2 linked regions of the Methyloterricola oryzae genome follow. The protein of the gene in region 1 interacts with the protein of each later gene in a pairwise test. Links are inferred from orthologs where the notes say so. Each region holds a gene or a part of one and is shown on either strand. Other genes may lie near its edges. The genes, in order: ileS and EK23_RS10875.

Region 1 (16,516 bases):
GGCGTCAGTCTCAATGTCGATGCCGACCTGAGGCCGTTCCGGCAAATCAATCCCTGCGGTTATCAGGGACTGGAAGTCACCAGCCTGGAAGCGCTTGGCGTGCGCGTCACCCTTGCCGAAGTCGGGGTTTCGCTGACGGCCCGCATCATGCAAGAATTCGGCTACACACACATTGAACGATGAAACCATGTCTCAAGATCGGCAGAATTTCCAGGCACCCTCGCGGCTAACGCCGGAAACCCACCAGCGCAAAGCAGACAAGCTGTCGCGCATTCCGGTGAAGGTAATTCCAAGCGAAGCCCCGATCCGAAAGCCCGCTTGGATCCGGGTTCGCGCCGGCGACTCGAACGAGACGCTGCGGGTGAAGCGGCTGCTCCGCGAACAGGGCCTGCACACCGTGTGCGAGGAGGCCGCATGTCCCAACCTGGGCGAATGTTTCGGACAGGGTACGGCCACATTCATGATCATGGGCGACATCTGCACGCGGCGCTGCCCATTCTGCGACGTCGCACATGGCCGTCCCCAGCCCTTGGATTCCCTGGAGCCCGAGCGCCTGGCGCAAGCGATCGCCAAGCTGGGTTTGCGCTATGTCGTCGTCACGTCCGTGGACCGCGATGACTTGCGCGACGGCGGCGGCGCGCACTTCGCGGCGTGCATAACGGCGATTCGCCGCGAATCACCGCGAACCCGCATCGAAGTGTTGGTGCCTGACTTCCGCGGCCGGGTCGAGAAAGCCCTGGATGCGCTGGCTGCTTCGCCGCCCGACGTCTTCAATCACAATCTCGAAACGGTGCCTGCACTTTACAAACAGGCCAGGCCCGGCGCGGACTACCAGGGCTCCTTGGAACTGCTGCGGCGCTTCAAATTCCGCCATCCAGACATTCCCACCAAGTCCGGTCTGATGCTTGGATTGGGCGAAACGCGGGATCAGGTGCTGGCCACCCTCGGCGACTTGCGCGAGCACGGCTGCGACATGCTGACCCTTGGCCAATATTTGCAGCCCAGCCGGGACCACTTACCAGTGGTCGACTATGTAACGCCTGAGGAGTTCAACGACTACGCAAGACTGGCGCGCGATCTGGGATTCAGCCAGGTCGCCAGCGCGCCTCTAGTGCGCTCATCCTACCATGCGGACCAGCAAGCAGCTGGCATGATTGCCGTGGAAGGGGACGGGCGTTAGAAATGGTGTAGCGGAAAGCGAGATCCAGACACGAAAACGAAAAGAGCCCTTACGGGCTCCTTGAGTGGCACTTCTGGTCCTGGCTTAGATCGGATGTGGCAAGTATAGGATCGTTCGCTTGAGCTATTTCCGCCCTATGCTTGCCACTTCTCAGAGCCTTATTGTTTTTCTTGATCGTCGGCGAAGACCCAACGGATAAAGAATACACCAGCAGCGATGATCGCGATGGTGACAACGATACCCATGGGGGATCTCATTTTTTCAACTAAATCGAGGATGGCTCCCATTTCTTGCCCTACCTTATCTGTTTGTAAAAGGTGATCTATAAATAGAGTGCAGAATTGCTCTGACTGCTATTGCGTCGCCTATCTTACCGCGTGCGCTCCGACTGTCAAGCGAAAGTACTCGTGTGCTGGTCTTTAAAGGCTTAAGCCAAAACCACTTACGCGCACCAGGTTCAAAGACAAAAAAAGCCCGGTCCTTAAAGGACCGGGCTTTACAGAATGCTCCCCAGCAGCGGAAACCTTATCTTCTTATTTCCTGCTACGACACGTGTGTGCCGCGATATATCAGGTCGCCCCGCGCCGAGGTAGAAATGCTTAGAGGCTCGGGGAGACGGCAGCGCTCACTTTCTGCTTGTCGCCGTCAGGGGAATTGCCACAACCAACCATGGCGACAGACAGCATTGCAACGCTGATAACGCACAGAACTAGCTTCTTCATAAATTCCTCCTCATGTTGAACACTAAAAATATGCTTCTACTTGTTTGGGAGTGCTTAACAGCACGGGCTTTTTATAAATAAGATCGGAGCAAAATGCAAGAGTCGACTTGGACAGCAAGCCGCGCCGCCATCGCCATTTGACATGAGCCGCCGATCGATAGAAAATACGCAATTCTAAAAGAAATTTTGCTTCGCGGAGCTTTTCAACATGTATGCGGTAATCCAAACGGGCGGCAAGCAATACCGGGTCAAGGAAGGCGAGACCCTGAAGGTCGAGACTCTTGTCGCAGAGGCCGGTCAGCAGATTGAGTTCGACAAGGTTCTGCTGATCCAGTCCGATTCCGGGGTCAAGGTCGGTCAGCCATTCGTTGCGGGAGGCAAGGTTACCGCAACGATCAAGTCCCACGGTCGGCACAAGAAAGTCAACATCATCAAGTTCAGGCGGCGCAAGCACCACATGAAGCGCCAAGGGCACCGCCAGAATTATACCGAAATCCAGATCACTGGCATTTCGGGTTAAGCATCGGAGATTCTCATGGCTCACAAAAAAGCAGGTGGCAGTTCCCGCAACGGCCGCGACTCTGAATCCAAACGCCTCGGCATCAAGCGCTTCGGTGGCCAGACCGTGAGCGCCGGCAGCATCATCGTGCGTCAGCGGGGCACCCGTTTCCACCCTGGCGACAACGTAGGCTGCGGCAAGGATCACACCCTGTTCGCCACCGCGGACGGGCAGGTCGTGTTCCATGTCAAGGGCCCGCAGAAGCGCAAGTACGTCAGCATCGTAACCGGTTGATCGCCCGTGCCTTGAATTTGGTCTTCGGGAGCTCCACCCCAAAAGCCTCGTCCCGTGCGAGGCTTTTTTGTCACCGCACATGAAATTTGTCGACGAAGCTGAAATACGAGTCGAAGCAGGCGACGGCGGCAACGGCTGCGTCGGCTTTCGCCGGGAAAAATATGTCCCCTTGGGCGGACCAGACGGCGGTGACGGCGGTGACGGCGGCAGCGTATTTCTGGTCGCCTCCAACAACCTCAATACTCTGGTGGACTTCCGCTACAACCCTACCCATCGGGCTGAGCGCGGGCAGAACGGCTCCGGCAGCAACTGTACAGGCCGCAAGGGCGAAGACTGTCACGTCAGGGTGCCTACCGGCACTATCGTCTATGACGCCGAAACGGGAGAGAAACTCGGAGACCTGACACGCGAGGGGGAGGAACTGCTCGTCGCGCAGGGAGGCTTCCACGGCATCGGCAATGCCCGCTTCAAGAGCAGCACCAATCGCGCGCCGCAGCAAGCCACCAAGGGCACACCCGGAGAAAAGCGCTACCTGAAACTGGAATTGAAGCTGATCGCAGACGTGGGCTTGCTCGGTATGCCCAATGCAGGCAAGTCCAGCCTGATCCGCGCCGTTTCTTCCGCCCGGCCCAAGGTCGCCGATTACCCGTTCACCACCCTCCATCCCAACCTGGGCGTGGTGCGCGTGGATGACCAGCGCAGCTTTGTCATGGCGGACATCCCGGGCCTGATCGAGGGCGCCGCCGATGGCGCTGGTCTCGGCATGCAATTCCTCAAGCACCTCGCGCGCACCCGTTTGCTGCTGCATGTCCTCGATGTAGTGCCCTACGAAAGCGAAGAGCAGCCTTGCGAGGCGGCGCGCAAAATCATCCATGAACTCACGCAGTGGGACGAACAGTTGGAAGAAAAGCCGCGTTGGCTCGTACTGAATAAAGTCGACCAACTCCCCGCTGAGCTGGTCGATGTCCATTGCCAGACGATCGTCGACGAACTGGGTTGGCAGGGACCGGTTTTTCGCATCTCGGCCCTGCGGGGTGATGGCCTTAAGCCATTGATGTTTCAAGTTATGGACTTTCTCACCCAAGCATCCCATGACCCTGAGGAGTGATTTCAAGCGACCACGCCGTGTCATCGTCAAGATCGGCAGCGCCTTGCTGACTGGTGGCGGCCGAGGTCTCGACAAACCTGCCATCGCCGCCTGGGTCCAGCAGATCGCCGAACTGCGTAAACAAGGGATTGAGGTCGTTCTCGTCTCGTCCGGTTCGGTCGCCGAGGGCATGAGCCGGCTGGGCTGGAAGGTCCGACCCAAAGCGCTGCACCAGTTGCAGGCCGCTGCGTCAGTGGGACAGATGGGGCTGGTGCAAACCTACGAATCCCTATTCCAGGGCCACGGTCTGCACACCGCGCAGATTCTATTGACCCACGAAGACCTGTCCGACCGGCAGCGCTACCTCAATGCGCGCAGCACGCTGAACACGCTGCTGGAACTAGGCGTCATTCCGATCATCAACGAGAACGACACGGTCGCCACCGATGAAATCCGCTTCGGCGACAACGACACGCTCGCAGCCCTGGTCGCAAATTCCATCGAAGCCGACCTGCTCATTATCCTAACGGACCAGTCAGGCCTCTATGAGCGCGACCCGACGGTGGACCCCACTGCCAGACTGGTCGGGCAGGCCAGCATCAATGATCCCCGTCTGGCCGAGATGGTCGGCGAGAGCCGCAGTGGACTGGGACGCGGAGGCATGATCACCAAGCTCAGAGCAGCACGGTTAGCGGCTCGTTCCGGCGCCGGAACCTTGATTGCCTGCGGTCGGGAGGAGTCGGTGATTATGCGGCTGGCAGCAGGGGAAAGTGTCGGTACCTATCTGACGCCGGACACCGACGCGCTCATCGCACGCAAGCGCTGGATGGCCGGCCAACTCAAGCTAAAAGGCTCACTGTTTCTGGATGACGGGGCAGTTAGGGTGCTCCGGGAGTCTGGCAAGAGCCTTCTGCCCATCGGCGTCACCGGGATTAGCGGCCAATTCCGTCGCGGCGATCTGGTCGCTTGCCTGGACCGGTCAGGCAAGGAGATCGCGCGTGGCCTGGTGAACTACGACTCGGAGGAAACTCGGCGAATCAAAGGGGTTCCCAGCACCCGAATTGAGGAGCTAATCGGATACGTGGACGAGGAAGAGCTCATACACCGAGACAATTTGGTGCTGAGCTGAACTGGAGCCGCAAAGCCCCCTGAGCCGGACCCATCCCGCCCGGCTCAGGGAAACCTTTAGAATTACGCGGATTTCAGCGACAGCGCCTTGATGCGGGCACTGAGCCTGCTCTTGCTGCGCGCGGCCTTATTGCGGTGAATCAAACCCTTATTGACGGAAGAATCGATCACCGGCACGGCCTCGCGGAACGCGGCCTGTGCTTTGTCGATATCCCCGCCTGCAACGGCGAGCAGAACCTTCTTGATGAAAGTGCGCAGCCGACTGCGCGCTGCGGCGTTGTGCGCGCGGTTCTTTTCTGCCTGGCGGGCACGTTTTTTTGCTGAAGCGATGTTGGCCAAGATAAAACCCCTGAACGACGAATTCGATTTTGAGCTCTGTATTTTCGTCCATTCGGCTGGACATTGTCAACCACACGCCCGATGCGCCTATGCGCAACCCTGCCGGCACTTTATACTAAGCGCTTTTTCAACAACGGGGTGAGGAACTGAGCGGGCATCTCATGCGGTCGACGGCCATCGTCGGCACGATGACCTTGATCTCGCGACTCCTGGGCTTCGTCAGGGACATTCTGATCGCCCGCTATTTTGGAGCCGATGCGGCTACCGACGCGTTTTTCGTTGCCTTCAGGATCCCGAATTTTCTTCGCCGACTGTTTGCCGAGGGCTCCTTCGCCCAAGCCTTCGTTCCGGCTTTCAGCGCCGGCGCACCGGCCATTCGGAATCTCCTGGCTCCGCTGTCAGGGACGCTTGCACTGTTGTTGTTTATGGTCAGCCTCGCCGGCTCGTTCGCTGCACCCTTGCTGATCTTGGCATTCGCTCCCGGCTTTCAAGCCAGTGCCGAAACCTGGGACCTGAGTGCCGACATGCTGCGCATCACCTTTCCCTACCTGTTTTTTGTGGTGTTGACAGCCATGGCAGCCGCTGCGTTGAACTGCGTCGGCCGTTTCGCCATTCCTGCGATAACCCCGGCCCTGCTGAATCTGACCATGATCGGCATGACTCTTTGGCTGGCGCCGCGTCTGGAGGAGCCCATCACGGCACTGGCCTGGGGTGTGCTTGCGGCAGGCCTGCTGCAACTGCTTTTGCAGTCTTTCGCCCTGAAGCAGGCCGGACTTTTGGCGGCCCCTCGCTGCGATTTCAAGAACCGGAGCGTCGTGCGGGTCCTGAAGTCCATGGGGCCAGCCATCCTCGGGGTTTCTGCAACCCAGGTGAATCTCCTGATCGACACACTCACCGCATCCTTTTTGGCCTCCGGCAGCGTCTCCTGGCTTTACTACTCGGACCGCCTGGTGGAATTTCCCTTGGGCCTGCTCGGTGTCGCATTGGGAACCGCCATTCTTCCGCACTTGTCGGGCACCCACGCGCGCAGGGACCCCGCCGCCTTCTCGCACGCTTTGGACTGGGGCTTGCGATGGGTGCTGCTAATCGCCTTGCCCGCCACAGCAGGATTGGTTTTTCTAGCTCCCGCCCTCGTCTCGACCTTGTTCCAGTTTGACCGATTCAGCGCCGACGATGTGACCATGGCCAGCCGCAGCCTTGCTTGTTTCGCCTTGGGATTGCCCGGATTCGTCGCAGTGAAGGTCCTGACGCCAGGGTTCAGTGCGCGCCACGATCTAAAAACCCCTCTCCGCCTTGGTCTGCACTCCATGGCAGGCAACGCGGCCCTTGGCGTCGTTCTCGGAATCGTCCTCGCTCCAGAAGGCTGGGGCCACGCCGGTCTGGCCCTGGCAACGGCACTGGCAGCGCTGTGGAACGCTGCGGCCCTGGTTACAAAATTGCTTGAATCGCGTATCTACCGCCCTCAGGCTGGCTGGCCCTGGTTCCTGACACGCGTTCTCGGATCAACGCTCGTCATGTCAATGCTTTTGGCGTTCAATGTGCGGGAAATGCCCTGGCAGCACTGGCAGCATTTTGAGCGCGCACTGCACCTTGGCCTTTGGATCGGCGCCGGCACTTTGGCCTACTTTGCCACGCTTTGGCTGAGCGGCCTGCGTGCGCCGCATTTGTCATTGCAGGCCGCGGGTTGAGCAAGTCCATGTCCGAGAGTGGTCAACTTCGCCTGGTTCGGGGACTTCAATGCCCTCCATGCGCCAGCGGCTGCGTCGCCACCATCGGCAATTTTGATGGCGTGCATCTTGGACACCGCGCCGTCATTGAAAATCTGGCCGAACAGGGAAAGCGCCTGGGCATCCCGGTGGTCGTGGTGCTGTTCGAACCCCAGCCACGCGAATATTTTCAGCGCGAACAGGCGCCGTCCCGCCTCACGCGGCTCCGGGAAAAACTGCGTGCCTTGTCGGAGCTGCCAGTCGATTGGGTTCTGCTGCTGCACTTCGACGCCCGGCTGGGCGACCTCCCCGCCGAGCAGTTCATTGAAAAGGTTCTGGTGGAACGGTTACGGGTGCGCTACCTGGTGGTGGGAGACGACTTCCGCTTCGGCCGCCACCGCCTCGGCAATTTTGAATTGCTCCAGGAGTTTGGCCGCCGCGCCGGCTATGAAGTTGCCGACACCGTTTCGGTACAGGTCGACGGTCAACGCGTCAGCAGCACCTTGATCCGGGAGGCATTGGCCGACGGGAACCTTGACCTCGCGCGCCGCCTGCTGGGGCGCCCCTATTCCATTTGCGGCCGCATACGGGCAGGCGCCCGCCTAGGCCGGCAAATCGGTTTTCCCACCGCCAACATAGCGTTACAGCGCAAAAAGTCTCCGTTGCAAGGGGTGTTTGCCGTTACAATGAGTGGAATAAATGGCCGCCAGCTTACCGGCGTGGCCAACGTCGGCGCGCGTCCCACGGTGCGAGGCGATGCGGTCATCCAGTTGGAAACCCACTTGTTCGACTTCGCCGGCGACCTCTATGGCCGCCTTGCGGAGGTTCATTTTCACCAGAAACTTCGCGATGAGCGCCGTTTCGAGTCGGTCGACGCCCTGGCCGCGCAGATCGCCCGGGACGCCCAGGCGGCGCGGGATTATTTTGCAAATCTTGACCCGATGAGTGTCAGTTGAATCATGAGCACGGATTACAAAGCAACGCTGAATCTTCCCACCACGGATTTCCCCATGAAGGGAAACCTGTCGCAGCGCGAGCCGGAACAATTGCAGCAGTGGCAGCATAGCGATCTCTATCGCAAGATTCGCGAGTCCTTTGTCGGGCGTCCCCAATTCATCCTACATGACGGCCCGCCCTACGCGAACGGAGAAATCCATATCGGTCACGCGGTCAACAAGGTGCTCAAGGACATCATCATCAAGGCCAAGGGTCTGGCTGGCTTCGATGCGCCATATGTACCGGGCTGGGATTGCCATGGTCTGCCCATCGAGCTGATGGTGGAGAAGAAGATCGGCAAAGCCGGCGTCAAAGTTAATCCGGCGGAGTTCCGCGCCGCCTGTCGTACCTATGCCGCAGAACAGGTCGAGTTGCAAAAACAGGAGTTCATTCGTCTAGGCGTATTCGGCGAGTGGGACAATCCGTACCTGAGCATGGATTTCCGCTTCGAGGCGGACATCATCCGGGCGCTGGGAAAGATTTGCGCCAACGGTCACCTGATCAAGGGAGCCAAGCCCGTGCATTGGTGCACGGATTGTGGCTCGGCCCTGGCCGAAGCAGAGGTGGAATACGAGAACAAGCGCTCCCTGGCCATTGACGTACGCTTCAAGGTCCTCGATCCTGCGGCCGTTCTGCGCCAGTGCCACTCGGTTCCGGGACACGAAGGCGATGGGCCCTTGTCCGTGGTCATCTGGACCACCACCCCGTGGACGCTCCCGGCCAACCAAGCGGTTGCGCTCAACGCCGAGTTGGATTACGCGGTGGCATTGCTGGAAGACACGGGCGAGCGGCTGATCCTGGCCGACGCGCTACTTAAAGATACCATGCACCGCCTTGGGGTGGAGAACTACCGGGTCTTGGCTTACTGCAAAGGCGCAGCCCTGGAGGGCCTCATGCTCAAGCACCCATTCCTCGAGCGGGAGGTGCCGATCATCCTCGGCGAGCATGTGACCCTGGAGGCGGGCACGGGTGCTGTCCACACCGCGCCGGGCCACGGCCAAGAAGACTACGCGGTGGGATTGCGTTATGACCTTCCGGTGGACAACCCCGTCGGCGATGACGGTGTGTTCCTGCCTGGAACGCCATTTTTCGCGGGACAGCATGTGATCACCGCCAACCCGCAGGTCGTGGAAGTACTCAAGGATCATGGCGGACTGCTGCACCAGACCAGTATCGAGCACAGTTACCCGCACTGCTGGCGGCACAAGACGCCGGTGATCTTTCGGGCGACGCCGCAGTGGTTCATCGCCATGGACAAGAAGGACTTACGCCGGGACGCCCTTGACGCTATTTCGGAAGTCCAATGGATACCGGACTGGGGTCAGGCGCGCATCGAAGGCATGGTCGCCAACCGGCCGGACTGGTGTGTCTCCAGGCAGCGCAATTGGGGCGTACCCATTGCCTTGTTCCTGCACAAGCAGACGGGGGAAATTCACCCCAACACCCTTGAGCTCATCGAGCAAGTGGCGCAACGCGTAGAGCAGCGCGGCATCGATGCCTGGTTTGAATTGGACGCCAGAGAGCTGCTGGGGGAGGAAGCCGAACAATACGGCAAGATGAACGACACGCTGGACGTCTGGTTCGATTCCGGCGTCACCCACTATTGCGTGCTAAATCGCCGCGAGAACCTGCACTGTCCCGCCGACCTGTATCTGGAAGGCTCGGACCAGCACCGAGGCTGGTTCCAATCCTCGCTGCTGGCGGCGGTTGCGATCAATGATACCGCGCCCTACCGTGCCGTGCTGACCCACGGCTTCACCGTGGATGCGCAGGGCAAAAAAATGTCCAAATCCAAGGGCAATGTAGTCGCGCCGCAGAAGGTCATGAAGACCCTGGGTGCTGACGTCCTTAGGCTTTGGGTAGCCGCCACTGACTACCGCGCCGAGATGAGTGTTTCCGACGAAATCCTCAAGCGGACTTCTGACGTTTACCGCCGGCTACGCAATACCGCGCGATACCTGCTCGCCAATCTCAACGACTTTGACCCGGCCAGGGACCTGATTTCGGCCGACTCCATGTTGCCCCTGGACCAGTGGGCGGTCGGCCGAGCCTGGGAACTTCAACAGGAAGTGATCGCGGCCTACGACAGCTATCAGTTTCATCTGGTCTACCAGAAAGTGCATCACTTCTGCTCCGTTGACCTGGGCAGCTTCTACCTGGATGTGACCAAGGACCGTCAGTACACCTGCAAGGGCGACAGCCTGCCGCGGCGCTCGGCGCAGACCGCCATGTACCACATCGCCGAGGCACTGGTGCGCTGGCTCGCTCCCATCACCAGTTTCACCGCGGACGAGATCTGGCGTTATCTTCCCGGCGAGCGCATGGACTCGGTCTTTCTCGCCACATGGTACGAAGGACTGTTCCCACTCTCCGACGAAGCCCCCATGAACCGTGCCTTCTGGGACTTTGTGCTTTCCGTGCGCGAGGCGGTCAGCAAGGAACTTGAGGTACTGCGGGTGCGCGACGAGATTGGCTCGTCTCTGGATGCTGAGGTGGAACTTCACTGCGCCCCGGACGTACTAGAACGACTCAAACCACTGCAAGACGAACTGCGCTTTGTGTTTATCACTTCCTATGCGCGCGCTTTGCCAGCCGACAACAGCGTCGCCACCTTGCCCACTGCCATCGACGGCTTGGAACTGCGCGTGGTCGCCTGTGACAAGCCCAAGTGCGTGCGTTGCTGGCATCACCGCGAGGATGTAGGGAGCCAACTCGGTCACCCGGAGTTGTGCGGCCGCTGCGTAGAAAACGTGGACGGTCCCGGCGAAACACGCCGCTATGTCTGAGGTGTCGCGATGCTGAAATGGCTGTGGCTTTCCGGCTTGGTGGTGCTGCTGGACCAGATCAGCAAGCGCGTCGTGGATGCATCCATGCAACTGCATGAAACCATCGAACTGATCCCTTGCTTTCAGTTGACCTACCTGCGCAACCAAGGCGCAGCCTTCAGTTTTCTGAGTGAGGCCGGTGGCTGGCAACGCTGGTTCTTCATCACGCTGGCCCTAGTTGCGAGTGTGGCCATTTCGATCTGGCTGAAACGATTGCCCAAGGATCGCCGATTCGAGGCCTGCGCCTGGGCGCTGGTTCTTGGTGGCGCCATCGGGAATCTCATCGACCGGATTTTGTATGGCTACGTCATCGACTTTTTCGACGCCTACTATGCAAACTGGCACTGGCCAGCGTTTAACATCGCCGATTCGGCCATCACGGTAGGGGTCGGCATGCTGCTGATCGATGCTGTCATGGCCGCACGCACCGCCGACACTGACACGGTGAGTTAGGTCAGGATACGTGCCAGCCAACGGCCCGCCAGGCCTTGACGTCCGGACCGAAAACTTAGACATTGGACGTTTGGGGCCTCAGGCGAAGTGCCTGCATGCCTCTGAAAAGCAATCCTCCCCATGTAAGATCGGTTAGCACCATGCCATTCAGTCTCCGTCCATTACTCGCTTTCCCTTTCGTCATGACCTTTTCGGTCGCGCTTCACGCAGCCGAGGTCGGACAACCGGCACCGCATTGTCATCTAGCAACGCTGGATGGGAAATCAGTGCATAATTTGCCGCAGTACCGAGGCAAGGTGGTCTATGTCGATTTCTGGGCGTCGTGGTGTGGACCTTGTGCCCAATCATTCCCTTTTATGAGCAAGCTGCATCAGGATTTGTCAGGTCGTGGCCTTCAGGTACTCGGAGTGAACCTCGATGAGGATCCGGAGGAAGCTAAGGCTTTTCTGAGCGCGCATCCCGCCCATTTCACCGTGGTCGCAGACAATGGCGGTCAGTGTCCAATGGATTTCGGCGTTCATGCCATGCCGTCGACCTACGTGATCGATCGCAAGGGCGTCATACGGGGAGTTCATCTGGGTTTCCGACCCGGCGAAGCGGAGAAGACTCGCCAGCTGATTGAAAAGTTGCTGGCCGAACCAGCCTCCTAGTCGAAAACGACCTCCCATGAAATCGTCTATCGGACGATGATTGGCCGCCGCAAGTTGCCCACGTTATTGAATCCGATTGGGAGCGACAAGTCCGTGAAACCACTGTTCCTGCTGCTCAGCGTGCTCGTCAGCGCCAGCGTATATGCCGAAGTGCGCGAGCAGACCGTCGACTACCAGGCCGGCGACACCCACATGAAGGCCTATCTGGCCTGGGATGCTAGTAAGGGAGACAAGCAGCCGGGCATACTCGTGGTTCATGAGTGGTGGGGCTTGAACCAGTACGCCAAAACAAGAGCCCGCATGCTGGCCGAGTTGGGGTACACGGCACTGGCGGTCGATATGTATGGGGATGGCAAGACAACGGAACATCCCAAGGAGGCTGCGGCCTTCATGAACAGCGTTGCGGAACATGCGGACGTTGCGCGGGAACGCTTTCTTGCCGCCAAGACACTGTTACAGAAGCAGCCCTCGGTAGACCCGGATGCGATAGCCGCCATAGGTTATTGTTTCGGCGGCGCCACGGTTCTGGACATGGCGCGCCAGGGCGTAGACCTCAAAGCCGTGGTCAGCTTTCATGGCAGCCTGAACACATCAGTCCCAGCCAAGAAGGGTCAGATCAAGTCCCGGATTCTTGTACTCAGCGGTGCCGAGGACAGTTTCATAACACCGCAGAGCATAGATGCTTTCAAGCAGGAAATGGGGAATGCCGGCGGACATTATGAATTCGTTAGCTATCCAGGCGCCAAGCACAGCTTCACCAATCCAGACGCCGACCATTACGGAAAGGCTAACGGTCTTCCTCTGGCATACAACGCCGAGGCGGATCAAAAATCGTGGCAGGCGATGCGTGCATTACTTCTTGCTAGCTTTGGGCGTTGAGCATCACAAGATTTCGGCAACCACCATACCAAGACCATAAGAAAGCAGGACAGCAACCGGCACAGCCATTACGAAAAGTGCGATGACGACAGCGGACTTATTCAATAGATCGAGCCCCTTCCACCATATAAGCGCCCTGTCTCTTTCCCGATCCAACATCAGCCGCAAATGTGCGTGATGATGGCGCCACCAGACTTCCCCATCCGCTCTGACATGACTCCCCCATCGAGCCAGCTTGCGGAGTCCAAACAGGGCAGAGAGCAGCAGAATCACCGCGCCGGTATAGGCTGTCGCCATCTGCGCGTGATAAAGGTCCAGACCAAAGCGGGCCTGGAAAAAACTTTCCATTTGCTCCGCGATGTACTCACAAAGGAAAGTTGCTCCCTCTGTAAGCAGATTCCAGATTAGGTCCGCACCTAAAACCACCGACAGCAGGAACACTCCGAGAACAGACCAAAACCTCGGGCCGTGCGCGGACGCGCCGCCCCATGGCTGGTTTCTGCCGTCGTGCATTCCATCGGGAAATTTGAACATCATTCTCAGGCTCCTGTTTGGCTGATGGACTCAGTCAAGCAAAGGCGTGGCCGCCAGCTATCGGCGGCAGTTCATGCCTTTAAGCCTCATTTGTGACAGTACAAAATCACGAGAGTTCCTCAAGCGCCGTTTTCGTCACCTCCGCGCGCGAGTTTCAAGCGACACGCCTGTCCTCCTGGCATGCCGCTGATAGTGATAGAGGGGCGGCCGTTCAGAAGCTCCGGCTGTCAGCGATCAGCTTTTCAACGATGGGCCGGAAAATGATTTCGATGGCCAGTCCGGTCTTGCCTCCGGGAATGACGATCGTGTTGTAGCGCGACATGAAGGAGCCGTGCAGCATGGCCAGCAGGTATTTGAAGTCGATATCGAATTTGCGTGGATCACGGAAGCGGATGATCACGAAACTTTCATCCGCCGTTGGGATGTCACGGGAGATGAAAGGATTGGACGTGTCCACCGTCGGCACCCGCTGGAAGTTGATGTCCGTATGGGTGAACTGCGGGGTGATGACTTTCACATAGTCGAACATGCGCCTTAGGATCACTTCCGTCACGTCCTCCGCCTTATAGCCCCGTTCTGCGGTATCGCGGTGGATCTTTTGAATCCACTCCAGATTCACGATGGGAACTACGCCGATAAGGAGATCCGTGTACCGTGCCACGTCGACCGTGTCCGTTCTTACTCCTCCATGTAGCCCTTCATAGAAAAGCAGGTCCGTACCCTTGGGAATTTCTTCCCAGGGCGTGAAGGTGCCCGACTTGTAGCCTCCGAGTTCGGCACCCTCGGCGTCGCTGTGGACATAGTAGCGGCGCTTCGCGGTACCCGTCTCTCCGTACTGCTTGAACGTGTTCGCCAATTCATCCAGCAGGTTGGCCCCCAGGGAAAAATGGCTGAAATGTCGCCCTTCCTGATTCGCCTTGTTGATCTGCTCCGCCATCGCGACGCGGTCGTACCGATGGAAACTGTCCCCCTCGAGGACCAACGGCCGCACCTGCAGCCTGAAAAAAATGTGCTCGAAGGCGTGCTTGACGGTGGTGGTTCCAGCCCCTGAGGAACCGGTAATGGCTATGACGGGGTGCATTTTCGACATGCCTGACTCCTTGTTGTAGTTATGTTTGCTCTATGCTGGAGATCTGACCGGCCCCAGGCTTTTTTGGCCCTTCCTTATAGATAAATCATCCGCTTCTCTGCCGCGGCTTGCACCGCCGCATTGATGACCCTGCAGTTGGATTTTGCGTCTTGCAGTGACAGCGCCGGAGCCGAACCTGACAACGCGCACTGGCTGAAGTGCTCGATCTCGAGGCGAAAATGGTCAGCAACTGGAAGACGCTCCTCGCATTGACGCCCGTCCTCGGTCCACCAGGAAATCACCGGCACATCGCCCGGCAGTTGCCAAACGACATGACATTTGACACCGCCCTGGGTGCCAATGACTTCGTATTCGCAGCGCCGCGCCCTCTCAAAACTGAAGTCGAATTGTGCATAGCGACCATCTCCGTAGTCGAGCACACCAGCGCTGCTGACATCGGCACCACTGTCCACGTACTTTGCCATCGCGTTCGCACAGAGGGGGTCGTGCTCAAAAAACATCCTTAACGCGTGGATGGCATAGCAACCAATGTCCCACATGGCGCCACCGCCGTTGGCGACCGACTGCGCCAGCCGGTACACGCGGGCCGGTCGCATCATGAACGAGAAACTGGCCTTTACAGTCCGGATCTCGCCCAGAATTCCTGACCGAATCAACTCTAGAACGCGCGCGTGCTGCGGATGGAAACGGTACATAAAACCTTCCATGACCGTCACTCCGTGTTTGCTGGCCTCTGCCTCGATGGCGTCAATGTCTCCCACGTTGAGAGCCATGGGCTTCTCGCAGAGAACATGCTTGCCGTGGCGAATCGCATTGACAGTCCATTCGGCATGCTCGTGATTTGCCAGCGGCAGATAGACGGCCTGCACCTGCTCGTCTTCGAGTAGCGGTTCCAGACTGTCATAGGTCTTCACGCCGGAACAAGCCGGGGCATAGCGCCGAACGGTTTCCTCCGCAGCGCCCGGGCGCCTGCTGGCACAGGCGACTAACTGCGCGTTGCTCGCCGAGGCAATGGCGGGCATCAAACGTTCATTGACGCGCGCAGCGCCTAGGATGCCCCATCGAAGTTTGATCTGGTCGTTCATAACATGGCCTTTTTCGTGGTGGGGCACCATCATAGTCGCTGTGATAAAAATTTGTCATCCCGCCTCGCGCGGGTGAGTTTTTCTGGCATTTTGACTTCGCCGCGCGCTTCAGCCATGCTGGCGCTTCACACTGAACTCTGCTCAGGAGCACACTCATGACCATCCAAGCCGGCGAACGTCTGCCCGAAGGCACGCTCTACGAATCGACGGATATTGATTCCGCCACCGGTTGCCCTACCAAGCCACAAGCGCTGTCGGTCGCGGACCTGACGAAAGGAAAAAGAATTGTAGTGTTCGGCGTTCCCGGCGCATTTACGCCGACCTGCTCCGCGCAGCATCTGCCGGGGTATATAGCTGCCGCCGAACAATTCAAGTCAAAGGGAGTCGATGAGATCTGGTGCATGTCAGTCAATGACGGCTTTGTCATGGCTGCGTGGGGCCAGAGCAATCATGTTGGCGGCAAAGTTCGGATGATGGCGGATGGGAGCGCGGAGTACACGGCTCGGCTGGGACTGGAATTCGACCTATCAGCCAAAGGTTTCGGGTTGCGTTGTCAGCGCTTCGCCATGATCGTTGACGATGGCGTCGTCAAGGACATTACCGTCGAGGCGGCCGGCAAACTGGAACTCTCCACCGCCGAGGCCATGCTGGAAAAACTCTGATCAGCCATAAGGTAAGCCGGAGCGCGCTGCGGTTAAGGCGACCGCTGATGACTTTGACGCTAGCCAAGGCGATTCAGTTTTCGTCAAAATTGATCTGGATTGATACCGGCCTGTTGCCCTGATTCATGAATATTACCTTGCGCCAGCTCAAAGTGTTCGAACGCGTTGCGCACCGTCTCAGCTTTACCCGGGCAGCCGAAGAGCTTTTTCTCACACAACCGGCTGTCTCGATGCAGATCAAACAGTTCGAGGAAACGGTCGGTCTGCCACTGTTCGAGCGGTTGGGCAAGAAGATCTACCTAACGCGTGCTGGGGATGAACTCTACCGCCTTAGCAAAACCATTTCCCAGCAATTGGAAGAGGCGGAACAGCTCATCGAGGAGCTAA
Region 2 (8,519 bases), on another replicon or contig:
TTCATGGCCGGGTTCTTCGCGCTGTTTCACGGGGCCGCTCATGGCGCCGAGGTGGCCAGTGGCCAGGGATTTGCGGTTTACGCCCTGGGTTTTCTCGCCGGGACCGGGCTGCTGCAGCTGGCAGGGCTTTGGATGGGCAGGCTGGCAATGAGGGTGCCCGGCTGCCTGCGTGTGCTTGGCGGACTGCTGACGTCCCTGGGCATCGTCCTGATGTTGCAGAGCGCTTAGGAGAGCTGTCATGGCTGCGACGACCTTGCCTGATCGCGTTTACGTCTACGAAAAGCCCGTCCGGCTGTGGCACTGGGTGAATGCCGCCGCCATCCTGGTGCTGGCGGTGACCGGCTGGTTCATCGCCTCGCCGCCGGTGGTCACCTCCGGCGAAGCCAGCGATCACTTCCTCATGGGCTATATCCGCTTTGCCCACTTCTCCGCCGGCTACGTCCTGGCCGTGGGCCTGATCGGCCGAATCTACTGGGCTTACGCCGGAAATCACTATGCCCGCGAACTGTTCATGCCCAGGGTCGCCAGCAAGGACTGGTGGGAAGGCCTGCTGCACGAAGTGCTCTGGTATCTGTTCCTGGTGAAGGAACCGCGCAAGCATGCCGGCCACAATCCGCTGGCGGGGCTGGCCATGTTCCTGTTCTATGTGCTCGGCTCGGCCTTCATGGTGGTGACCGGTTTTGCCCTGTATGGCGAGGGCCTGGGGGAGGGCAGTTGGGCCGACCGCCTCTTCGGCTGGGTGATTCCGCTGTTCGGCGAGAGCCAGGACGTGCATACCTGGCATCATCTGGGCATGTGGTATCTGGTGGTGTTCGCCATCATCCACATCTATGTGGCGGTGCGCGAGCAGATCATGTCCCGTCAATCCGTCACCTCGACCATGATCGATGGCTGGCGGGTCTGGAAAGATGGGAGGCCTTGAACCGCGTTAGCCCGTTTACGACACGTCGCCTGATCATGTCTGAAAAACGAACTTTAATCCTCGGCATCGGCAATATCCTCTGGGCCGACGAAGGCTTCGGCGTCCGCGTCGCCCAGGCTTTGCAGCGGCGCTATGCCTTTCCGGACCAGGTCACCATCATGGATGGCGGCACCCAGGGGCTGGGCCTGATTCCCTACGTGCAGGATTGCGACACCCTGGTCGTGGTGGATGCGGTGGATTTCAACCTGGAGCCCGGCGCCCTGGTGGAATTGCGCGATGGCGAGGTGCCTGCCTTTCTCGGAACGAAGAAGATGAGCCTGCACCAGGTCAGTTTCCAGGAGGTCTTGGCCCTTTGCGAACTGATGGGGCGGATGCCTTCGCGCTTGTGTCTGATCGGCGTGCAGCCGCAGGTGCTGGAGGACTACGGCGGCAGCCTCAGCGAGGTGGTGCGTGCGCAGTTGGAACCGGCGGTGGCGAAAGTGCTGGCTTACCTGGTGGAGCAAGGCATCGGGGCCAGGGAATGTGAAGAGTCTGCTCCCGGCGACGAGGTGATGGATATTGCCCGCTATGAGCGGGAGCGCCCCAGCGCCGAGGAGGCCTGCCGCGTTGGGGATGCGCGTTTCATGGCGCTTCGCCCAGAGCCTTAGCCCCATGTGCATCGGTATCCCCATGCAGGTGCTGGCGGAGGGCGAGTTCCAGAGCCTATGCGAGGGTGGGGGACGTCAGGCGATGATCGACATGCGCCTCATCGGAATCCAGCCTGCGGGAGCCTGGGTACTGGTGTTCCGCGACGCCGCGCGCGAAGTGCTGAGCGCCGAGCGTGCGGAGCAGATTCAGGCCGCCCTGGAAGGACTTGGCCTGGCCATGTCCGGGGAATTGGATGTGGACCATCTGTTTGCCGATCTGGTCGGCCGCGAGCCGCAGCTGCCCGATTTTCTGAAAGGATCGACGTGACACTGAACGAATTGATCGAACGCGTCTGTGCAAGTGGCGCATTGCCGGTGCTGGATGGCGAGGGTGTCGCCGAGTTCCTGAGCCAGCAGGAGTTCGGGGCCTTGTGCTTCTTCAACGACCCTAAGCTGTATCCCGAGAACTTCGATCTGGCGGTGGTCCTGCCGGAACTGCTCAAGGGATTTCCAAACCTGCGCGCCGCCGTCGCGGCCCCTGCGCAGGCCGCCGCTCTGGCGCGGGATTATGGCGTTGCCGTTTACCCCGCGCTGGTTCTGTTCAAGGATGGCGAGCCCCGCGACGTGGTGGCGCGCATCCAGGCCTGGTCCGAATACCGGGAACGCATCGGGAGGTTGTTTCTATGAGCGAGTCCTTGGCAAGCCTCACGGTGGTCGCTACCGAGCCCGCCGCGCCGGTGAGTCCCCATGACGATCCGGATTGCCTGTACACCGCGATGCCCCAGGGCATGCAGACCTTTGCGATGCCTTCCTTGTTTGAATGGCGCGACAGCACGGTGGGCGCCGATCTGCTGGGATGGCTGGAAACCTCGCTGCAAGCGAACCTGCGTGGCGAGCATCCGGACCCCCTGGATTTGACGGGTGGCGAGGAAGCCTTGCAGCGCTTCGTCAACGAAGTGCTGGGCGAGGGCGAAGTCATCGCGCTGGGAGAAGCGGGTGCCGTGCGCCTCATGGTCAGGGAGACCGTGGTGCCCGGGATATGGCATGTGCGCCGATTCGAGGCGGGCCGCTTGCGGCGTGCCTATCTGGAAACCGGATCGCTCCCAACGGCGCTCCTCGCCTGGGCGCAGAACCTCCATCACAAAGCGGGCGTGGCCGAGCCCAGTGCGTTCCCTTCGGACTTGATGAATGCGCCGGCCCTGATCCATGAAATCTTCGTCAAGGCAGCCGCCTTCGCGCCAGGCCGGGAAGAAACCCTCAATCTTTCCTTGCTGCCCCTGACGGCCGAGGACCTGAAGTTTCTGGTGGCCACCCTGGGCCTGGCCGGTGTGTCCATCCTGTCCAAGGGCTATGGGGATTGCCGCATCAGCCTGACGGGCCTGCCTCACGTGTGGTGGGTCCAGCATTTCAATTCCACCGAGCAGTTGATCCTGAATACCCTGGAGATAACCGAGATGCCGGTGGTCGCCATGGCGGCCCGCGAGGATCTGGAGGATGCCCTGGCGCGCGTGCGGGACATGCGCGCGGATTTGCTCGACCTGGAACCGTAAGCGCCATGGACCGTCATGAGTGCCGGATCTGTTGGTACGTCTACGATCCTGCCGAAGGCGATGAAATTGCCCAGATACCGCCGGGCGCCGCCTTCGACGATCTGCCCGAGGATTGGCGCTGCCCGGGCTGCGAGGCCGAAAAGGCGGCCTTTCTCCCAGTACCGGAGTGACTTGGATTCTCCAATACACGCGATCGGTTGGCGTAGGGGATGGAAGACGCGTGGGCGCGCACTGAGTCACGTGGCTTACTCCGAGGCTGAGCACTCCAGGGCCGCTTCGCTGGTACGCGGAATCGGCGTTCGCTGTGTCGTCAAACACGGCGTCATCACGCAGGTCGAAATCGAGCCGCGCCGCCCTCCGCCCGTGGACCGCCTGCTGATCGGCCAGCCTTGCGAGGCGGTGCTGCCCATGCTCGGGGTGGTGTTTTCCGTCTGCGGTCATGCCCACAGGCTTGCCGCTTCGCAGGCGCTGGCCGCGGTGCTCGATGCCCCCATGGCCGACGATGAACTGCGGCGGTTGGTGTTCCTCAGGGACCTGGAATCTGTCAGGGAACACAGTCTGAACCTGCTGCAATCGGTCCCGACGAAAACCAACGAGCATGCGCTCGCCCGGGAGATCATTGCATCCGTGCAGGCGCTGGCAGCCGGCGCGGCGCAGGGCGCGCCAGACACGAGCAGAGAGGCCGCCGTGGCGACGCTGCACGCTGCCCTGCAGGTTCTGTTCGGACGCTTCTGGCGGCTCACCGATGCTTCCATGGACGCCGTGCTCGATTGGGCCCAGGCTTCGGACGCACCTGTGGCGCGCCTGTTGGCGGCATGCCTGAGGCCTGGCTGGGCCGAGTTCGGCGCGCACGCCTCGCCGGCCTTGCCGCCGTTGTCTGCCGCCAAGCTGGATCAATCGTGGCTTTCGTCCGACCCTGGAGCCTTTGCGGCAACGCCGAGTTGGGATGGTATTCCCTGCGAGACCTCCTGCTATTCCAGGCAGTCCGGCCACCCCCTGATTGCCGAGGCCGCCCGTCGCTATGGCCCAGGCCTACTGGCGCGCAACCTGGCACGCATGCTGGAAACTGTGCTGTTGGCCAAGGGCCTGGCCGCTCCCGCGCCCTTACGACACCCGATTTGCGGCGTTGAGCAGGTGGCGGGTAACGGGTTCGCCCAGGTGGAGGCATCCCGCGGTCGTCTGATGCACTGGGTAGGGCAAGAGTGGGGCAGGGTAAGCGCATACCGCATACTGGCTCCCACCGAATGGAACTTTCACCCCCGCGGATTGGTTTACCAGGGACTGATGGGGGCCAAAGCCGGCGATCCGATGGAATTGGAGCAGAAGATCCGCGGGTTTCTTCAGACCGTCGACCCCTGCGTTCCGTTCGAGCTGAACGTGCTTGCCTGACTCGGCTCGATGGGACCGTCCGCACTGAATTCTCTCAGACAGGTCGAGGAGCGTTGATGGGACGCTTATTTGGTCGATAAGATATTGATATATATGAATTGATTCTAATTGACGGGCCTTTGTGATGGGGCCTTTCCAGGCAACCTTCGGGGTTTTGGCCTTAAGCCGCGCTAGGCGTGATTGGAAAGGCTTTCCCAGTTTGCCGGTAAGAGTTTTTCCGTGCAGGAAATAAACACATTTTTGTTACATAAAATTGGTTGAAAGGCCTGAAACCCTTCTGTATCCTAGCCGACACCGTGTGGGGTTACACTTGGGCGGAAGCGGGATTTCCCGTGCTCTTCCGGGTACCGGCGCGCGGTTCGGATGGCCGTCGTTGCGACGAAATGACGGATTGTTACGCGCTCCTGCGAGCGTCATTTTTTGTAGTGAGATTTGGCAGTATGTCACAAGAGCAGAAAGGAACCGTCAAGTGGTTCAATGAGGCAAAGGGATATGGCTTCATTCAGCGGGAAAAAGGTAGCGATCTGTTTGTTCATTTCCGTTCCATCGTCGGTAGCGGATTCAAGACCTTGAAGGAAGGCCAGGCCGTTTCATTCATCGAAGTGCAGGGTCAGAAAGGCCCTCAAGCCGACAACGTCACTGTTCTGTAAGGCGCGCTTTCTGCGCTGCTCAAAAGCAGGCCCTGACCCGGCCTGCTTTTTTATTTCCCATCCGCCCGTGCGGATCCCGGGTGCGCCCCGAGTCATGTCCTCTAAACCGAGGACTTCCCCGTTTTTCCTATAGCGTTAAGTGAGTTTCCCCCCGGATGCAATCCACCGAAAACAGTTTTGCCTTTACCGATCTCGCCATCTGCGAGCCCATTCTGAAAGCGATCAGGGAGGTGGGCTACGAGACCCCATCGCCTATCCAGGCGGCGAGCATTCCGTACCTCCTCGCGGGTCATGACCTGCTCGGGCAGGCGCAGACCGGGACGGGAAAGACAGCGGCCTTTGCCTTGCCCATCCTGCAGCACATCGATCTGTCGCGGCGCGAGCCGCAGGCCCTGGTGCTGACCCCCACGCGGGAACTGGCCCTGCAGGTGGCGGAAGCCTTCCAGACCTATGCGCGCCATCTGCGGGACTTCCATATCCTGCCCATCTACGGCGGGCAGTCCATGGAACTGCAATTGCGTCAACTACGCCGGGGCGTGCACGTCATCGTCGGAACACCGGGGCGGGTGATGGATCACCTGAGGCGCGAAAGCCTGTCACTGGACGGGCTGCGCACCCTGGTGCTGGACGAGGCGGACGAGATGCTGAAGATGGGCTTCATCGACGATGTGGAATGGATACTCGAGCACACTCCGGAGACCCGGCAGGTGGCCTTGTTCTCCGCCACCATGCCGGAGGCCATCCGTAAGGTCGCGAAGCGTCATCTGCGGGAGCCCAAGGAGGCCCGCATCGAGGCCAAGACCGCCACCGTGGAGGCCATTTCCCAGCGCTACTGGCTGGTTTCGGGGGTGCACAAGCTGGATGCTCTGACGCGCATCCTGGAGGTGGAGGATTTCGATGCCATGATCATCTTCGTGCGCACCAAGCTGGCCACCGATGAACTGGCGGAGAAACTGGAGGCCCGCGGCTACTCGGCTGCGGCCCTCAACGGCGACATGAGCCAGGCCCTGCGCGAAAAGGTGGTGGACCGCCTGAAGAAGAATTCGCTGGATATCCTGGTGGCCACTGACGTGGCGGCGCGCGGCCTGGACGTGGAACGCATCAGCCACGTGGTCAATTACGACATCCCCTATGACACGGAAGCCTATGTGCACCGCATTGGTCGCACCGGACGCGCTGGCCGCAAGGGCGAGGCCATCCTGTTCGTCGCGCCTCGGGAGAAGCGCATGCTCGGCGCCATTGAGCGCGCCACCCGCCAGCGCATCAAGGAGATGCATCTGCCCAGCCACCAGGACATTGCTGATCGCCGGGTGGAACAGTTCAAGGAACTGGTGATGAAGACCCTGGAGGAGGAGGAACTCAGCTTCTACCGCGAGTTCGTCCAGCAGATGGGGCGAGAGCAGAAGTTGTCCCCGCTGGATCTGGCCTCGGCCCTGACCTTTCTGGCGCAGAAGGACCGGCCTCTGGTGCCTCAGGCCCGGACCGAGGAGCCCCGGCCGAAGGCGCGCGTGGAACGGGAGGCGCGCGTGGAACGGGAGGCGCGTCCGCCCAGGAGCTTTGGCGATGAGGGCAGTCTGTACCGAATCGAGGTCGGGCGTGCCGATGGCGTGGCGCCGAAGGATATCGTCGGCGCCATTGCCAATGAAGCGGGAATTCCCGGCAAGGCCATCGGACACATCAAACTGTACGACACCTTCAGTACGGTCAGTCTGCCGCCGGACCTCCCCAAGCAGGTCTTGAAGCGGCTGGAAAAGACATGGATCATGGGCAAGCCCATCAAGATCAGGCCTTGGTCGGACGAGCCGCCGGCCAAGCCTGCAAAGCCCAAGAAAAAGACCGGTTATCCAAAATCGGCGGACTGAGGTGGTGCGCGGGGTTTCCCGCTCGGGTCCGGATTCGAAGGCTTGCTTCCCGGGGAGGCGGCGGTTATCCATGCCGCGTGGTCCTCGGTGATGGCTCGAAGCGCGCGGCGGCCTGAAGGCCTCTGCGGGGTCACAGGCGCCGGACCGGCGAGGTCCGGCAAGGCGCACCGCCTGGCCCGGCGGTTGAGCGCGCACGTGAATCTCATGTCCCGATAGTGAGGAACTCAAGATGAAAGACAAGCTCGTGCTGATTCCACCCCCCGTTTACGCGCTCGCCTTGCTCGGCCTCGGCGAGGGCCTGAGCCTGGTGATGCCGCTTCCGCTGGAGGTTTCCGATCCCCTGCTGGGTGGAACCTTGCTGGGTGTCGGGCTGTTGCTGGCGGTGGAGGCGTCCGCACGCTTTATGCACAAGCGCACCACGCCATTGCCCCATGGCCAGCCCACCGCGCTGGTTATGGAAGGCCCCTACCTGTGGACGCGCAACCCCATGTACCTGGGGCTGCTGGTGGCGCTCACCGGCATTGCCTTCCTGCTGGGTTCACCCTGGCTTTTCCTGGCGCCGCTTAGCTTCTTCTTTGTTGTCGATCGGTTATTTGTCCGTTTCGAGGAAGAACGCTTACAGACCCTGTTCGGCCCGGGATACGCGGACTTGCTGGCCAAGGTGCGTCGCTGGCTTTGATCGGCCTGCCCGGAGCCGCGGAAAAGGAAGTAGCTCGAGACTTCGGCTATGTTAAAATCCCGCGACTAAATTTGGCTTTGCGATGCGCCCAACAAACCTACTCCCGGTTTCGCGGCGCTGCCGACCGGAAGGCGCCGGTTTTTCGGTCGCGCCGAGGTTCGCCCAGACGCGGGCGAACGGATGGAACCCACACACCATTCACCACATAACTTAAAGCACAATCGGGAAGGTAAGATCCAACATGAAACTCAACTTAATTCTGGCCAAGGTGTTCAAATTCGTGACCTTCGTCTTGTTTACGTTCATGACGCTGGTGTATTTCGGCGTTCTCCTGATCCTGCCACTGGACATCATGGCGCAGGTGATACGCCTGCTCATGCTGATTGGCCTGCCCACCGTGATTTCCGCAGTCGCCGGGATCAGCGTGCTCGCCTACGTCGGTCTGATGGTCTACCGCATGCCGGAGCTGTATCATCTGGTGCTGAACATCGGGCTGGATCTGGTCAACTTCGGCCACGCCCAGATCAAGCGTTTCGATCCGCTGATCGAGACCAGCGCCGCGCAGGAAACCAGCGCCGCCTGATTTCAACAGGCCCTCAATATGAAAAACCCCGCCTCGGCGGGGTTTTTTTTGGCCGTTGGTCAGCGCGAGGTGGTTCCGGTCACACCGCGTAGGCCCTGCGGTAGTAGGGCCAGCTTTCCACGTGCAGGTACTTGCGAATCGGGGTCTTGATCACCGAGACGCACAAGGCGATGGAGAACAGGCACCAGACCGCGGCGTACTCGTTGGGGTCCGTGGTGAGAATGTCAGAGATCAACGGCCCGATCAGGTAGTGGAAAC

What was found.
Region 2: the proteins of ileS (region 1) and EK23_RS10875 interact in binary tests that used the Escherichia coli proteins (3 or more experiments, as listed by UniProt). The link is inferred for Methyloterricola oryzae from one-to-one orthologs.

What each region holds. Positions count from the first base shown.
Region 1 is NZ_JYNS01000016.1:18,010-34,525, reverse strand. The notes cover bases 7,578-10,937. They hold ileS (isoleucine--tRNA ligase), read left to right. Parts: upstream 7,578-7,914; coding sequence 7,915-10,737; downstream 10,738-10,937. Other genes in these bases: lspA (signal peptidase II), read left to right, coding at 10,747-10,937; ribF (bifunctional riboflavin kinase/FAD synthetase), read left to right, coding at 7,578-7,911. In the rest of the region: lipoyl(octanoyl) transferase LipB, read left to right, coding at 1-183; lipA (lipoyl synthase), read left to right, coding at 188-1,180; EK23_RS24490 (hypothetical protein), read right to left, coding at 1,339-1,467; rplU (50S ribosomal protein L21), read left to right, coding at 2,111-2,422; rpmA (50S ribosomal protein L27), read left to right, coding at 2,438-2,695; Obg family GTPase CgtA, read left to right, coding at 2,775-3,803; proB (glutamate 5-kinase), read left to right, coding at 3,787-4,911; rpsT (30S ribosomal protein S20), read right to left, coding at 4,974-5,249; murein biosynthesis integral membrane protein MurJ, read left to right, coding at 5,411-6,937; more of ribF, read left to right, coding at 6,946-7,577; more of lspA, read left to right, coding at 10,938-11,229; EK23_RS17220 (TlpA family protein disulfide reductase), read left to right, coding at 11,325-11,879; EK23_RS17215 (dienelactone hydrolase family protein), read left to right, coding at 11,973-12,758; EK23_RS17210 (hypothetical protein), read right to left, coding at 12,762-13,295; EK23_RS17205 (phosphoribulokinase), read right to left, coding at 13,504-14,382; EK23_RS17200 (Gfo/Idh/MocA family protein), read right to left, coding at 14,457-15,467; and 2 more genes. UniProt on the Escherichia coli protein: Catalyzes the attachment of isoleucine to tRNA(Ile). As IleRS can inadvertently accommodate and process structurally similar amino acids such as valine, to avoid such errors it has two additional distinct tRNA(Ile)-dependent editing activities.
Region 2 is NZ_JYNS01000007.1:5,474-13,992, reverse strand. The notes cover bases 35-2,763. They hold EK23_RS10875 (HyaD/HybD family hydrogenase maturation endopeptidase), read left to right. Parts: upstream 35-957; coding sequence 958-1,569; downstream 1,570-2,763. Other genes in these bases: EK23_RS10860 (hydrogenase expression/formation protein), read left to right, coding at 2,232-2,763; EK23_RS10865 (thioredoxin domain-containing protein), read left to right, coding at 1,873-2,235; EK23_RS10870 (HypC/HybG/HupF family hydrogenase formation chaperone), read left to right, coding at 1,574-1,876; cybH (Ni/Fe-hydrogenase, b-type cytochrome subunit), read left to right, coding at 239-922; EK23_RS10885 (HupE/UreJ family protein), read left to right, coding at 35-228. Also shown: more of EK23_RS10885, read left to right, coding at 1-34; more of EK23_RS10860, read left to right, coding at 2,764-3,098; EK23_RS10855 (rubredoxin), read left to right, coding at 3,104-3,268; EK23_RS21725 (nickel-dependent hydrogenase large subunit), read left to right, coding at 3,339-4,487; EK23_RS10845 (cold-shock protein), read left to right, coding at 4,928-5,137; EK23_RS10840 (DEAD/DEAH box helicase), read left to right, coding at 5,293-6,999; EK23_RS10835 (methyltransferase family protein), read left to right, coding at 7,229-7,678; EK23_RS10830 (hypothetical protein), read left to right, coding at 7,920-8,261; EK23_RS10825 (DUF5765 domain-containing protein), read right to left, coding at 8,341-8,519.